3 regions of the Pseudomonas sp. GW821-FHT11D10 genome follow, and region 2 is predicted to be linked to each of the others. Evidence: predicted binding sites of a transcription regulator. Region 2 holds the regulator's gene; each other region holds the start of a gene.

Region 1 (4,443 bases), on a different contig from region 2:
GCGCAAGGTCACGTCCTGAGGCTCGATGATGCCGGCGCGTTTGAGTGGCCGCGTGGTGGTGACAATCTCGCGAAACAGGCGGACTTGAGCGGGCACGAACACCGTCCAGGGGGAGGCACCTTCGCAGCGGACCTTGACCGTGACACGGCCCAGAGGACGTGCCGGACTCTCCAGTGTCGCTGTCAATTCCTTGTCGCACATAGGCATGCGCATGCGTGGGTCGAGCTGGTTGACCTCGATTTCATAACGGCCTTCCGTTTGACTGGTAGCCAGATAGTCTTCTACGGTGAATTCAAGAAAGCCCTGAGTGACGCCGATAAGCATGTCAGGCAAGGTAACCGCATCAGCACCGGCAGGGCTGCCAGCGAAAAAAAGGCAAACGGCGGACATCGCACAAAGCCCTCTGCGGAGGGGAGGTGTCAGGCGTCGGAAAAATGTCGTTTGAGCGTTCATACGAGTTAAAAAGCAAGCGCCGTGCCGTTTAGCAATGAATGTGCGTCGCAACAACACTTGGCGTTGGTGTAGGAGTCTGGGCATGGCTGGTGTAATGGATTCGGTGAACCAGCGCACGCAACTGGTGGGGCAGAATCGCCTGGAGCTGTTGTTGTTCCGTCTCGACGGCCAGCAGCTCTACGGGATCAACGTGTTCAAGGTTCGGGAAGTGCTGCAATGCCCGCAACTGACGCTGATGCCCAAGTCCAGTCCTGTCGTGTGCGGGGTGGCGAATATCCGGGGGGCGACCATTCCGATCCTTGATCTGGCGATGGCGACCGGCTCCGGTGCTTTGAAAGACAAGAACAGTCCGTTCGTGATCATCACGGAATACAACACCAAGACCCAGGGTTTCCTGGTGCGCTCGGTGGAACGTATCGTGAACATGAACTGGGAAGAGATTCATCCGCCGCCCAAGGGCACCGGACGCGATCATTACCTGACCGCTGTGACTCGGGTCGACAATCAGTTAGTCGAAATCATCGACGTCGAGAAGGTGCTGGCGGAAGTGGCGCCGACCCCGGAAGCGATTTCGGTCGGCGTAGTGGATGTCGAGACCCAGAGCAAGGCGTTGTCGCTGCGGGTGCTGACGGTCGATGACTCGTCGGTGGCGCGCAAGCAGGTGACGCGTTGCCTGCAGACGGTCGGGGTCGAAGTGGTGGCGTTGAACGACGGCAAGCAGGCGCTGGATTACCTGCGCAAGCTGGTCGACGAGGGCAAGAAGCCGGAAGAAGAGTTCCTGATGATGATCTCCGACATCGAAATGCCGGAGATGGACGGGTACACCCTGACGGCCGAGATCCGCAGCGACCCTCGCATGCAAAAGCTTCATATCATCCTGCATACTTCGTTGTCGGGTGTGTTCAATCAGGCGATGGTCAAGAAAGTCGGTGCCGATGACTTCCTGGCCAAGTTCCGTCCTGATGACCTGGCATCCCGGGTAGTCGACCGGATCAAAGCAGCAGATATCAGCTAAGGGCCTTCTGCCCCTGGCGTTCAACACGATTTAAGAGGCGGCATCATTTGTCTACGGGTAATTTGGATTTCGAACAGTTCCGGGTCTTCCTGGAAAAAGCCTGTGGCATTTTGCTCGGTGAAAACAAGCAGTACCTGGTGTCGAGCCGTCTCAACAAACTGATGGAGCAGCAAGGCATCAAGTCCTTGGGTGAGCTGGTTCAGCGCATCCAGACCCAGCCGCGCAGCGGTTTGCGCGAGCAGGTGGTCGATGCCATGACGACCAACGAAACCCTGTGGTTTCGCGACACCTATCCGTTTGAAGTCTTGAAGAACAAGGTGCTGCCCGAGGCGATCAAGGCCGCTCCCAACCAGCGTCTGCGGATCTGGTCGGCGGCCTGCTCGTCGGGTCAGGAACCCTATTCGCTGTCGATGTCGATCGACGAGTTCGAGCGGTCCAACATCGGCCAGTTGAAGATGGGCGTGCAGATCGTTGCCACGGATCTGTCCGGCAGCATGCTGACCAACTGCAAGACCGGCGAGTACGACAGCCTGGCGATCGGTCGCGGTCTGTCCGCCGATCGTCTGCAGCGCTACTTCGACCCGAAAGGGCCGGGGCGCTGGGTGATCAAGGCGCCGATCAAGAACCGGGTGGAATTCCGCTCGTTCAACCTGCTCGACAGCTACGCAAGCCTGGGCAAGTTCGACATCGTGTTCTGCCGCAACGTGCTGATCTACTTCTCCGCCGAGGTGAAGAAGGACATCCTGTTGCGCATCCACAGCACGCTGAAGCCGGGCGGTTATCTGTTCCTTGGCGCTTCCGAGGCGCTGAACGGTCTGCCGGATCATTACCAGATGGTTCAGTGCAGCCCGGGGATCATCTACCAGGCGAAGTGATCAAGACCGGCAACACAAGAAACGGGAGCCCTCAGGGGCTCCCGTTTTTTTATGCCTGAAGGTTTTGCCGGGTGGCAGGCGGCAGAAAAGCGGCATCCGGCGGAAACCGGTTGCCGCTTTTCTGGCATTGCCGCGTTGCCGGTTCCGAGCAAAGCCCCGTAATCCGGGGCTTTCTCAAACTGGCACGCCGCTTGCTATAACCCTGTTACGAAAAATCCGGTCACCTGAAGGTTCCCGACATGAGCATCAGCTTCGATAAAGCGCTCGGCATTCACGAAAAGGCTTTGGGCTTCCGCGCCCAGCGTGCCGAAGTGCTGGCCAACAACATCGCCAACGCCGACACCCCGAACTACAAGGCGCGGGATCTGGAGTTCTCCAAAGTGCTCGAAGCACAGAGCCAGAAGAACGCCAACGGCACCATCGCCCTGAACATGACCAACAGCCGTCACATCGAAGCTGAAGGCCTGGGCAATGGCGACGAGTCGCTGATGTATCGCACGCCGATGCAGCCGTCGATCGACCAGAACACCGTGGATGCCCAGCTGGAACAGTCGAACTACGCGGAAAACGCCGTCGGCTTCCAGGCCAGCTTCACCCTGCTCAACAGCAAATTCAAAGGGCTGGTGTCAGCCCTGCGCGGAGAGTAATCCATGTCCCTGTCCAGCGTTTTCAACATTGCCGGCAGCGGCATGAGCGCCCAGACCACCCGTCTCAACACCGTGGCTTCGAACATCGCCAACGCCGAGACCGTCTCGTCGAGCATCGACCAGACTTACCGTGCCCGTCACCCGGTGTTCGCCACCATGTTTCAGGGCGGCCAGAGCGGCGGCAGCAATTCGCTGTTCCAGAACCAGGACGCAGCCGGCCAGGGCGTGCAGGTCATGGGCGTGGTCGAAGACCAGAGCAACCTCGAAGCGCGCTACGAGCCGAACCATCCGGCGGCCGACGCCAAGGGCTACGTCTACTACCCGAACGTCAACGTGGTGGAAGAAATGGCTGACATGATTTCCGCGAGCCGGTCGTTCCAGACCAACGCCGAAATGATGAACACCGCCAAAACCATGATGCAGAAAGTACTGACCCTCGGTCAGTGATAAGGGGCGACTGCCATGAGTGTTTCCGATACCACCAGCAGCCTGACGATGAAGGACATACTGGCCAACTCTTCGAAGAAGACCAGTAGCACCACCACCGGCGGCATTGCTTCGGCCACCAACAGCGCGACCGGCGGTCAGGCGCTTGGAAAGGACGCGTTCCTGCAATTGCTGGTGACCCAGCTGAAGAACCAGAACCCGCTCGATCCGCAGGACAACAGCGCATTCGTTGCGCAGTTGGCGCAGTTCAGCAGCCTTGAGGGGATCACCACCCTCAACAGTACCGTCAGCTCGCTGGCCGGCAACTACAACTCGTCGCAAGCCCTGCAGGCTTCCTCGCTGGTTGGCCGCAACGTGATCGTGCAGACCAATACCGCACAGCTCGATGATCCGAGCAAGGGGCTGACCGGTACGGCGAATGTCCCGTCTTCCATCGCTGGCGGCACGGTGACCATCACCGACAAGGACGGAAAAACCGTACGCACCATCGATCTGGGCAGTCGCGCCGCCGGCCCTGCCAGCTTTACCTGGGACGGCAAAGACTCGTCCGGCACCCTGGTGCCGGTGGGTACTTACACCTTCAAGGCCAACGCGTCGATCAACGGTACCGCGACGGATCTGGCGACTTACCTGCCGGCCACGGTCACCAGCGTGACGATCAGCCAGACCGGTGGCGAGCTGATGCTCAACCTGTCCGGCAAGGGCACCGTTGCCCTGTCCAAAGTACAAACCATTGGTATATAGAGCCGACTAACCGGCACAAAGGAGTGGAATATGTCTTTCAATATCGGCCTTAGCGGTCTCTATGCAGCCAACAAGCAACTGGACGTGACCGGCAACAACATCGCCAACGTCGCGACCGCCGGTTTCAAATCTTCCCGCGCGGAATTCGAAGACGTTTACTCGTCGACCCGTCTGGGCAGCGGCAGCAAGGTCATCGGTAACGGTGTGCGCCTGGCCAACGTTTCCCAACAGTTCACCCAGGGCGACATCAACAACACCGGCA
Region 2 (4,443 bases):
CCACTCTGATCGTGCAATCGGGAAACTGGCCCGCCACTCCGACGAATTTTGCCGATGCGCGGGCGTGCAGGCCCAGCTTGTTGATGATTTCGATTTCACGAGCAGGCATCGCGGTGTGAATCCTTTAGCTGAGGTCGCGGTGGCGAACCTGGACGTTCTTCAGGGTCTTCTGCAGCGCCTGGCCAAGACGTTCGGTCAGGTAAACGGAACGGTGATGCCCGCCGGTGCAGCCGATGGCAATGGTGACGTAAGCGCGGTTGCTCGCCGCAAAGCGCGGCAACCATTTGTACAGATACGTGTAAATATCCTGGTACATCTCCTCGACCTCAGGCTGCGCCGCCAGATACTCGGCGACCGGCTGATCGAGACCGGATTGCGCGCGCAGCTCCGGTTTCCAGTACGGGTTCGGCAGGCAGCGTACATCGAACACCAGATCCGCATCCACCGGCATGCCGCGTTTGAAACCGAACGACTCCACCAGAAACGCCGTTCCCGGCTCCGGCTGGTTCAGCAGTCGCAGCTTGATGGTATCGCGCAGCTGGTACAGGTTGAGATTGGTGGTGTTGATTTTCAGGTCGGCGAGATCGGCAATGGGGCCGAGCAGGGCGCTTTCATCCTGAATGGCCTCTGCCAGCGAACGATTGGCGTTGCTCAGTGGGTGGCGGCGGCGAGTTTCAGAGAAGCGCTTGAGCAGCGTTTCTTCGTCGGCATCCAGGTACAGGACATCGCATTGAATATGCTTGGCACGGGCGTCTTCAAGCAATTCCGGAAATCGGGTCAGATGGCTCGGCAGATTGCGTGCATCGATCGAGACCGCCACCAGTGGCTGCGCCAGCTCGGTGTGAATCAGGGCGCGTTCGGCCAGTTCCGGCAGAAGGCCTGCCGGCAGGTTATCGATGCAGTAGTAACCGTTGTCCTCAAGGACATCCAGGGCGGTACTTTTACCCGAGCCGGAACGGCCACTGACAATGATCAAGCGCATGGTTACGGCCTGTTCTGTTCTTCCAGTACAACCTGGTACAAGGCTTCGTTGCTTGGCGCGCTGCGCAGTCTGTCGCGAACGTCCTTGCGGTCGAGCATGCTGGCGATCTGGCGTAACAGCTCCAGGTGCGCATCGGTGGCGGCTTCCGGCACCAGCAGGACGAACAGCAGGTCCACAGGCGCGCCGTCGATAGCGTCGAAATCGATAGGGGCATCAAGGTGCATCAGCGCACTGATCGGCGCTTCGCAGCCCTTGAGGCGGCAGTGAGGAATGGCGATGCCGTTGCCAAAACCGGTTGAGCCGAGTTTTTCACGGGCAATCAATGCCTCGAAGACATCTTGCATCTCCAGATCCGGGACTTCCCGGGCGATCAGGTTGGCAATTTGTTCGAGGGCTTTCTTTTTACTGCCGCCCGGCACGTTCACCAGGGAACGGCCGGGGGTCAGGATACTTTCAAGTCGGATCATGGGGGTGGGGGTTATCGACCGGTAGCGCCCTGAAGCAGGCTCTGGGTCTTTTCCTTATGCTTTTTGAGTTGTTTATCAAGCTTGTCGGTCAGCGCGTCGATCGCAGCGTACATATCGGTATGTTCCGCGTTTGCGACGACCTCGTTGCCGGGAATATGCAGCGTGGCTTCGATTTTCTGCTTCAGCTTTTCGACGCACATCGTGACTTGCACGTTGGTGATCTTGTCGAAATGTCCCTCAAGCCTCTTGAGCTTTTGCTCAACGTACTCACGGAGAGGTTGGGTAACTTCCAGTTGGTGTCCACTGATGTTGACTTGCATACAGCTTCTCCTTCGTTGCCAGTGCATAAAGCGGCAGGCCGAAGAGCCTGCCACTGGAACGCTGTAACGTGGCTTACATCAACCGCTTGCGTTCGCTCGAAGGCGCGATCCCGAGGGATTCGCGGTACTTGGCGACGGTGCGGCGAGCCACCTGAATGCCTTGTGCCTCCAGTAAACCAGCGATCTTGCTGTCACTCAACGGCTTTTTCTGATTTTCCGCGGCAACCAGTTTCTTGATGATCGCGCGGATCGCCGTGGACGAGCATTCACCGCCTTCGGAGGTGCTCACATGGCTGGAGAAAAAGTATTTCAGTTCATATATGCCCCGTGGGGTATGCATGAATTTTTGCGTGGTCACCCGGGAAATCGTCGACTCGTGCATGCCCACCGCTTCAGCGATGTCATGCAGCACCAGCGGCTTCATGGCTTCGTCGCCGTACTCCAGAAAGCCGCGTTGATGCTCGACGATCTGGGTGGCCACTTTCATCAGGGTTTCGTTGCGGCTCTGCAGGCTCTTGATGAACCAGCGGGCTTCCTGCAACTGGTTGCGCATGAAGGTGTTGTCGGCGCTGGTGTCGGCGCGGCGCACGAAACCGGCGTACTGGGCGTTGACTCGCAGGCGTGGCACCGATTCCTGGTTCAGCTCGACCAGCCAGCGCTCGTTGTCCTTGCGTACGATGACGTCAGGTACCACGTATTCGGCTTCGGTGGATTCGATCTGCGAACCGGGGCGGGGGTTGAGGCTCTGCACCAGTTCGATGACCTGGCGCAGCTCGTCTTCCTTGAGCTTCATGCGGCGCATCAGCTGGCTGTAGTCGCGGCTGCCGAGCAGGTCGATGTAATCGGTAACCAGACGCTTGGCCTCGGCCAGCCAAGGGGTCTTGGCCGACAGCTGGCGCAATTGCAGCAGCAGGCATTCGCCCAGGTTGCGTGCGCCGATGCCGGCGGGTTCAAACTGCTGAATGCGGTGCAGGACGGCTTCGATCTCGTCCAGCTCGATGTCGAGTTCCGGATCAAAGGCGTCGAGGATTTCTTCGAGGGTTTCGTCGAGGTAGCCCTGATTGTTGATGCAATCGATCAGGGTCACAGCGATCAGGCGATCGGTGTCGGACATCGGTGCCAGGTTCAACTGCCAAAGCAGGTGGCTTTGCAGGCTCTCGCCGGCGGAGGTGCGGGTGGTGAAGTCCCACTCGTCATCATCGCTGCTTGGCAGGCTGCTGGCGCTGGTCTGATAGACGTCTTCCCAGGCAGTGTCGACGGGCAGTTCGTTGGGGATTCGCTCGTTCCATTCGCCGTCTTCGAGGTTGTCGACTGTCGGCGCGGTCTCCTGATAGGAGGGTTCCTGGATCTCGGTGTTGGGCTTCTGTTCGGCGTTGTCGGCCATGGGATCGGAGTTGTCGAAGTCGTCGCCGTCTTCCTGGCGTTCGAGCATCGGATTGGATTCCAGAGCCTCCTGGATTTCCTGTTGCAGATCCAGGGTCGACAATTGGAGCAGGCGGATGGCCTGTTGCAGCTGCGGTGTCATCGTCAGCTGCTGGCCCATTCTCAAGACTAGCGATGGTTTCATGGCAGGGGCTTAACACCTTATTCGCCGGCGCTATGCGCCATCCACTACAGGGCGCCGGAGCGCCAAACTTAAGCAAATTATATGCCTGAAACTGTCGTGTTTGCCTAGAGCGCTGTAACAATAAAAGCCTATAAAAGTGCGCTTCAACGTTACAGCACCCGGACGGCTGTCGAATGCCGTCGTGCTTACAGACGGAACTCGTGACCCAGATAGACTTCCTTCACCAGATTGTTGGCGAGGATGGTTTCTGAGTCGCCTTCGGCGATCAACTGGCCGTCGTTGACGATGTAGGCGGTTTCGCAGATATCCAGTGTCTCGCGGACGTTGTGGTCGGTGATCAGTACGCCGATGCCCTTGGCCTTGAGGTGATGGATGATCTGCTTGATGTCGCCGACCGAGATCGGGTCGACACCGGCGAACGGTTCGTCGAGCAGGATGAATTTCGGTGCCGTGGCCAGTGCGCGGGCGATCTCAACGCGGCGGCGCTCACCACCGGACAGGCTCATGCCGAGGTTGTCGCGGATGTGGCTGATGTGGAATTCCTGCAGCAGGCTTTCCAGCTCCTTGCGACGACCGGCCTTGTCGAGCTCCTGACGGGTTTCGAGGATGGCCATGATGTTGTCGGCTACCGACAGTTTGCGGAAGATCGACGCTTCTTGCGGCAGATAGCCGATGCCGGCCTTGGCGCGACCGTGCATCGGCTGGTGGCTGACGTCCAGGTCATCGATCAGCACGCGACCCTGATCGGCCTGGACCAGGCCGACGATCATGTAGAAGCAGGTGGTCTTGCCGGCGCCGTTCGGGCCGAGCAGGCCGACGATCTGACCGCTGTCGATCGACAGGCTGACGTCGCGCACGACCTGGCGGCTTTTATAGGCCTTGGCCAGGTGCTGAGCTTTCAGAGTTGCCATTACTGGGTTTTCTCGTCGGTTTTCTTCTTCGGCTGGATCACCATGTCGATGCGCGGACGCGCTTCGGTGACCTTGCTGCCAGTGGCTCGACCGGCGCTGGCCAGTTTCTTCACCGTGTCATAGACGATTTTTTCGCCTTGAGTGACGTTGTTGTCCTTGTCGACGACCTTGGCCTTGTCGATCAGCACAACGCGGT
Region 3 (4,443 bases), on a different contig from region 2:
TGATCAACATTCAGTTCCAGGCGTTGCGACCCAAGTTCGAGGCGATTGCCGGGGTGTTCGGCGTCAAGCGGGTAGGGCTGATGCCCAGCGAGCGGCGGCACATGGAGTTGAATGCGCTGCTCGGTGCGCTGGAGTTTCCGGTGCTGTCGATCGACATGGGCGGCTCCATCGTTGCCGCCAACCGTGCGGCGGCGCAGTTGCTCGGGGTGCGGGTGGACGAGGTGCCGGGAATTCCGTTGTCGCGTTACGCCGAGGATTTCGACCTGCCGGAACTGGTGCGCGCCAACAAATCGCGAATCAACGGCATGCGGGTCAAGGTCAAGGGTGACATCTTTCTGGCCGACATCGCGCCGCTGCAATCGGAGCACGACGACAGCGAGGCCATGGCCGGTGCCGTGCTGACCTTGCACCGTGCGGACCGCGTCGGTGAGCGCATCTATAACGTGCGCAAACAAGAGTTGCGTGGCTTCGACAGCATCTTCCAGAGCTCGAAAGTGATGGCAGCGGTGGTGCGTGAAGCGCGACGTATGGCGCCGCTGGATGCACCGCTATTGATTGAAGGTGAAACCGGCACCGGCAAGGAATTGCTGGCGCGGGCCTGCCATTTGGCGAGCCCGCGCGGTCAGTCGCCGTTGATGGCGCTCAACTGCGCGGGGCTGCCGGAGTCGATGGCCGAGACCGAACTGTTCGGCTACGGCCCCGGGGCCTTTGAAGGCGCGCGGGCCGAAGGCAAGCTCGGGCTGCTGGAGCTGACGGCGGGCGGCACGCTGTTCCTCGATGGCGTTGGCGAAATGAGTCCGCGCTTGCAGGTGAAATTGCTGCGCTTCCTGCAGGACGGTTGCTTCCGGCGGGTGGGCAGTGATGAAGAGGTTTACCTGGATGTGCGGGTGATCTGCGCAACCCAGGTCGACCTGTCGGAGCTGTGCGCACGAGGTGAGTTTCGCCAGGATCTGTATCACCGCTTGAACGTGCTGTCGCTGCACATCCCGCCACTGCGCGAATGCCTCGACGGTTTGACGCCGCTGGTGGAACACTTTCTCGATCAGGCCAGCCGGCAGATCGGCTGCCCGTTGCCGAAACTGGCGCCGGCGGCGATGGACCGGCTCAGTCATTACCATTGGCCAGGCAACGTGCGGCAACTGGAGAACGTGTTGTTCCAGGCGGTTTCGCTGTGCGACGGCGGCACGGTCAAGGCCGAGCACATTCGCCTGCCGGATTACGGCGTGCGTCAGCCGCTCGGCGATTTCTCCCTCGAAGGCGGGCTGGACGAGATTGTCGGGCGCTTCGAGAAGGCGGTGCTGGAACGCTTGTATTCCGAGCATCCGAGCAGCCGGCAACTGGGCAAGCGGCTCGGGGTTTCGCACACCACGATTGCCAACAAGCTGCGTGAGTACGAAGTCGGCAAGGACGCGTCCGAATGATCACGGCCGGATCGGGTGTTTGCCGCCAAGCGGCATGACACCGCCGGTTTTTCGTCTTCGATACATTTCCCTCCTCTGCGCAAAATCCCTCAAGTCCTTTGTTTACCGGGCCCTCGGCCGCCAGAAAAAAGTTGGTCTGCAAATTGCTTATGGCTCAGCAGTACAGCGGTGGGCGGCAAACGTCCGGCATGCAGAGGAAAGAGTGTGGACAAGTACCTTTATGTGGCAATGACCGGCGCCAGCCAGAACGCACTGGCGCAAAAGGCTCATGCCAACAACCTGGCGAACATCTCCACCAACGGTTTTCAGCGCGACCTTGAACAGGCGCGTTCGATGCCGGTGTTCGGTGACAGCTTTCCGGCGCGTGCGTTTGCCATGAGCGAACGGCCCGCCACCGACTTCACGCCGGGCTCGCTGGTGCAGACCGGCCGTGACCTCGACGTGGCCGTGTCGGGCAACGGCTGGATCGCCGTGCAGAACCCCAACGGCGGTGAAAGCTACGTGCGCACCGGCAGCCTCAATATCGACGCCCTCGGCGTATTGCGTGCCGGCAACGGCATGCCGGTCATGGGCAATGGCGGGCCGATCGCCGTGCCGCCGGAGCAGCAGGTGGAAGTCGGTGAAGACGGCACCATCAGTATCCGCGCGATGGGCGAGGGCCCGCGCGTCATGGCCGAAGTCGACCGCATCAAGCTGGTCAACCCGGACATCAAGAACATGAACAAGGGCCTGGACGGTTCGATCTACACCAAGGACGGCCAGCCTGCGCCGGCCGATGCCAACGTCAAACTGGTGTCGGGTTTCCTGGAGTCGAGCAACGTCAATGCCGTGGAAGAGATGACGTCGGTGCTGGCCCTGGCCAAGCAGTTCGAACTGCACGTCAAGATGATGAACACCGCCAAAGACGACGACCAGGCCATGGCTCGGGTCTTGCAGATCAGCTAATTATCAGAACGTCGCGCCGTAAAACAGGCGCACGAGGAGAATCGAATGCTTCCGGCTCTATGGGTTGCCAAAACCGGTCTGTCCGCCCAGGACACCAACCTGACCACCATTTCCAACAACCTGGCGAACGTGTCGACCACGGGTTTCAAACGTGACCGCGCCGAGTTCCAGGACCTGCTGTACCAGATCAAGCGTCAGCCAGGCGCCCAGTCGACCCAGGACAGCGAACTGCCGTCGGGTCTGCAAGTGGGTACCGGTGTGCGCATCGTCGGCACCCAGAAAAACTTCACCGCCGGCAGCCTGCAGACCACCGAGCAGCCGCTGGACATGGCCATCGACGGTCGCGGTTTCTTCCAGATCCTGCAGCCGGATGGCACCACGTCCTACACCCGCGACGGTACCTTCCACCTCGACTCCAACGGTCAGATCGTCAACGCCAGCGGTTTCGCCCTGGAGCCGGCCATCGTCATCCCGAACAACGCCCAGACCTTCACCGTAGGTCGCGACGGCACCGTGTCGATCACCGTTGCCGGCAACCCTGCCGCCCAGGTGATCGGCAACCTGCAAACCGCCGACTTCATCAACCCGGCCGGTCTGCAAGCGGTGGGCAACAACCTGTTCCTGGAAACCGCCGCTTCCGGTGCGCCGCAAGTCGGTACTCCGGGCCTGAACGGTTTCGGTACCACCCTGCAGAACACCCTGGAAACCTCCAACGTCAGCACTGTGGAAGAAATGGTCAACATGATCACCACCCAGCGCGCGTACGAGATGAACTCCAAGGTGATCTCCACCGCCGACCAGATGCTCTCGTTCGTAACGCAGAATCTGTAATCAAGTCTATGAGGCGGCCATGAGGTCGCCTGCAACACCGTGAGGTAAGGGTCATGAAGCGCTTTGTATCTGTTGTGGCATTGAGTGGGGTCGTCTCGCTCGCGGGCTGCGTCGCTCCGACGCCCAAGCCCAATGATCCTTACTACGCCCCGGTGTTGCCGCGCACACCGTTGCCGTCGGCCGCCAACAACGGCTCGATCTATCAGGCCGGTTTCGAACAGAACCTGTACAGCGACCGCAAGGCGTTCCGGGTCGGTGACATCATCACCATCACCCTGAACGAGAAGACCCAGGCCAGCAAGAACGCCAACTCGCAGGTGGCCAAGAACAGCAAGACCGGCATCGGCCTGACGTCGCTGTTCGGCGGCAGCGCGACCACCAACAGTCCGTTCGGTGATGGCGACCTGAGCCTGAGCGCCAGCTACGAAGGCGATCGTGCGACCAAGGGTGACAGCAAGGCCGCCCAGGGCAACACCCTGACCGGCTCGATCACCGTGACCGTCGCCGACGTGTTGCCCAACGGCATCATCGCCGTGCGTGGCGAGAAGTGGATGACCCTCAACACCGGCGACGAGCTGGTGCGGATCGCCGGTCTCGTACGGGCCGATGACATCGCCACCGACAACACCGTGTCCTCGACCCGGGTTGCCGATGCGCGCATCACCTACTCGGGCACCGGTTCGTTCGCCGATGCGAGTCAGCCAGGCTGGTTCGACCGTTTCTTCCTCAGCCCGCTGTTCCCTTTCTAGGTGGCTACGTTGAATCTGAAAAGCTTTATGGTGGCTGCGCTGTTGCTGTCTGCGGCCTTCAATGCACAAGCCGAACGGTTGAAGGACATCGCCAGCATTTCCGGCGTGCGTTCCAACCAGTTGATCGGCTATGGCCTGGTGGTCGGTCTTAACGGCACCGGCGACCAGACCACGCAGACCCCGTTCACCCTGCAGACCTTCAACAACATGCTCTCGCAGTTCGGCATCAAGGTGCCGCCGGGATCGGGCAACGTGCAGCTGAAAAACGTTGCGGCGGTATCGGTGAGTGCCGATCTGCCGGCGTTCGCCAAGCCGGGTCAGCAGGTCGACATCACCGTGTCGTCCATCGGCAACTCCAAGAGCCTGCGCGGCGGCACCCTGTTGCTGACCCCGCTCAAGGGTATCGACGGCAACGTCTACGCCATCGCCCAGGGCAACCTGGTGGTCGGTGGTTTCGATGCCGAAGGTCGTGACGGTTCGAAGATCACCGTCAACGT

What was found. Region 2 encodes sigma-54, which starts transcription at its own class of promoters, with help from an activator protein. Its sites were predicted from a motif close to ANTGGCATNNANNTTGCTNT; they were not measured.
Region 1: the regulator sigma-54 is predicted to act here: its motif matches at 2,522-2,541, upstream of flgB (flagellar basal body rod protein FlgB).
Region 3: the regulator sigma-54 is predicted to act here: its motif matches at 1,552-1,571, upstream of AC1RT4_RS10965 (flagellar basal body rod protein FlgF).

Annotation. Positions count from the first base shown of each region.
Region 1 is NZ_JBXARR010000004.1:63,022-67,464, reverse strand. Features, by position in the region: gene flgA (flagellar basal body P-ring formation chaperone FlgA) at 1-453, opposite strand, end outside; gene AC1RT4_RS13980 (chemotaxis protein CheV) at 536-1,468, shown strand; gene cheR (protein-glutamate O-methyltransferase CheR) at 1,516-2,343, shown strand; gene flgB (flagellar basal body rod protein FlgB) at 2,583-2,990, shown strand; gene flgC (flagellar basal body rod protein FlgC) at 2,994-3,437, shown strand; gene flgD (flagellar hook assembly protein FlgD) at 3,453-4,181, shown strand; gene flgE (flagellar hook protein FlgE) at 4,212-4,443, shown strand, end outside.
Region 2 is NZ_JBXARR010000007.1:209,801-214,243, forward strand. Features, by position in the region: gene AC1RT4_RS21130 (HPr family phosphocarrier protein) at 1-109, opposite strand, end outside; gene rapZ (RNase adapter RapZ) at 125-982, opposite strand; gene ptsN (PTS IIA-like nitrogen regulatory protein PtsN) at 985-1,449, opposite strand; gene hpf (ribosome hibernation-promoting factor, HPF/YfiA family) at 1,461-1,769, opposite strand; gene AC1RT4_RS21150 (RNA polymerase factor sigma-54) at 1,843-3,336, opposite strand; gene lptB (LPS export ABC transporter ATP-binding protein) at 3,522-4,247, opposite strand; gene lptA (lipopolysaccharide transport periplasmic protein LptA) at 4,247-4,443, opposite strand, start outside.
Region 3 is NZ_JBXARR010000003.1:174,035-178,477, reverse strand. Features, by position in the region: gene AC1RT4_RS10970 (sigma-54-dependent phenylalanine hydroxylase transcriptional regulator PhhR) at 1-1,421, shown strand, start outside; gene AC1RT4_RS10965 (flagellar basal body rod protein FlgF) at 1,626-2,366, shown strand; gene flgG (flagellar basal-body rod protein FlgG) at 2,412-3,197, shown strand; gene flgH (flagellar basal body L-ring protein FlgH) at 3,251-3,946, shown strand; gene AC1RT4_RS10950 (flagellar basal body P-ring protein FlgI) at 3,974-4,443, shown strand, end outside.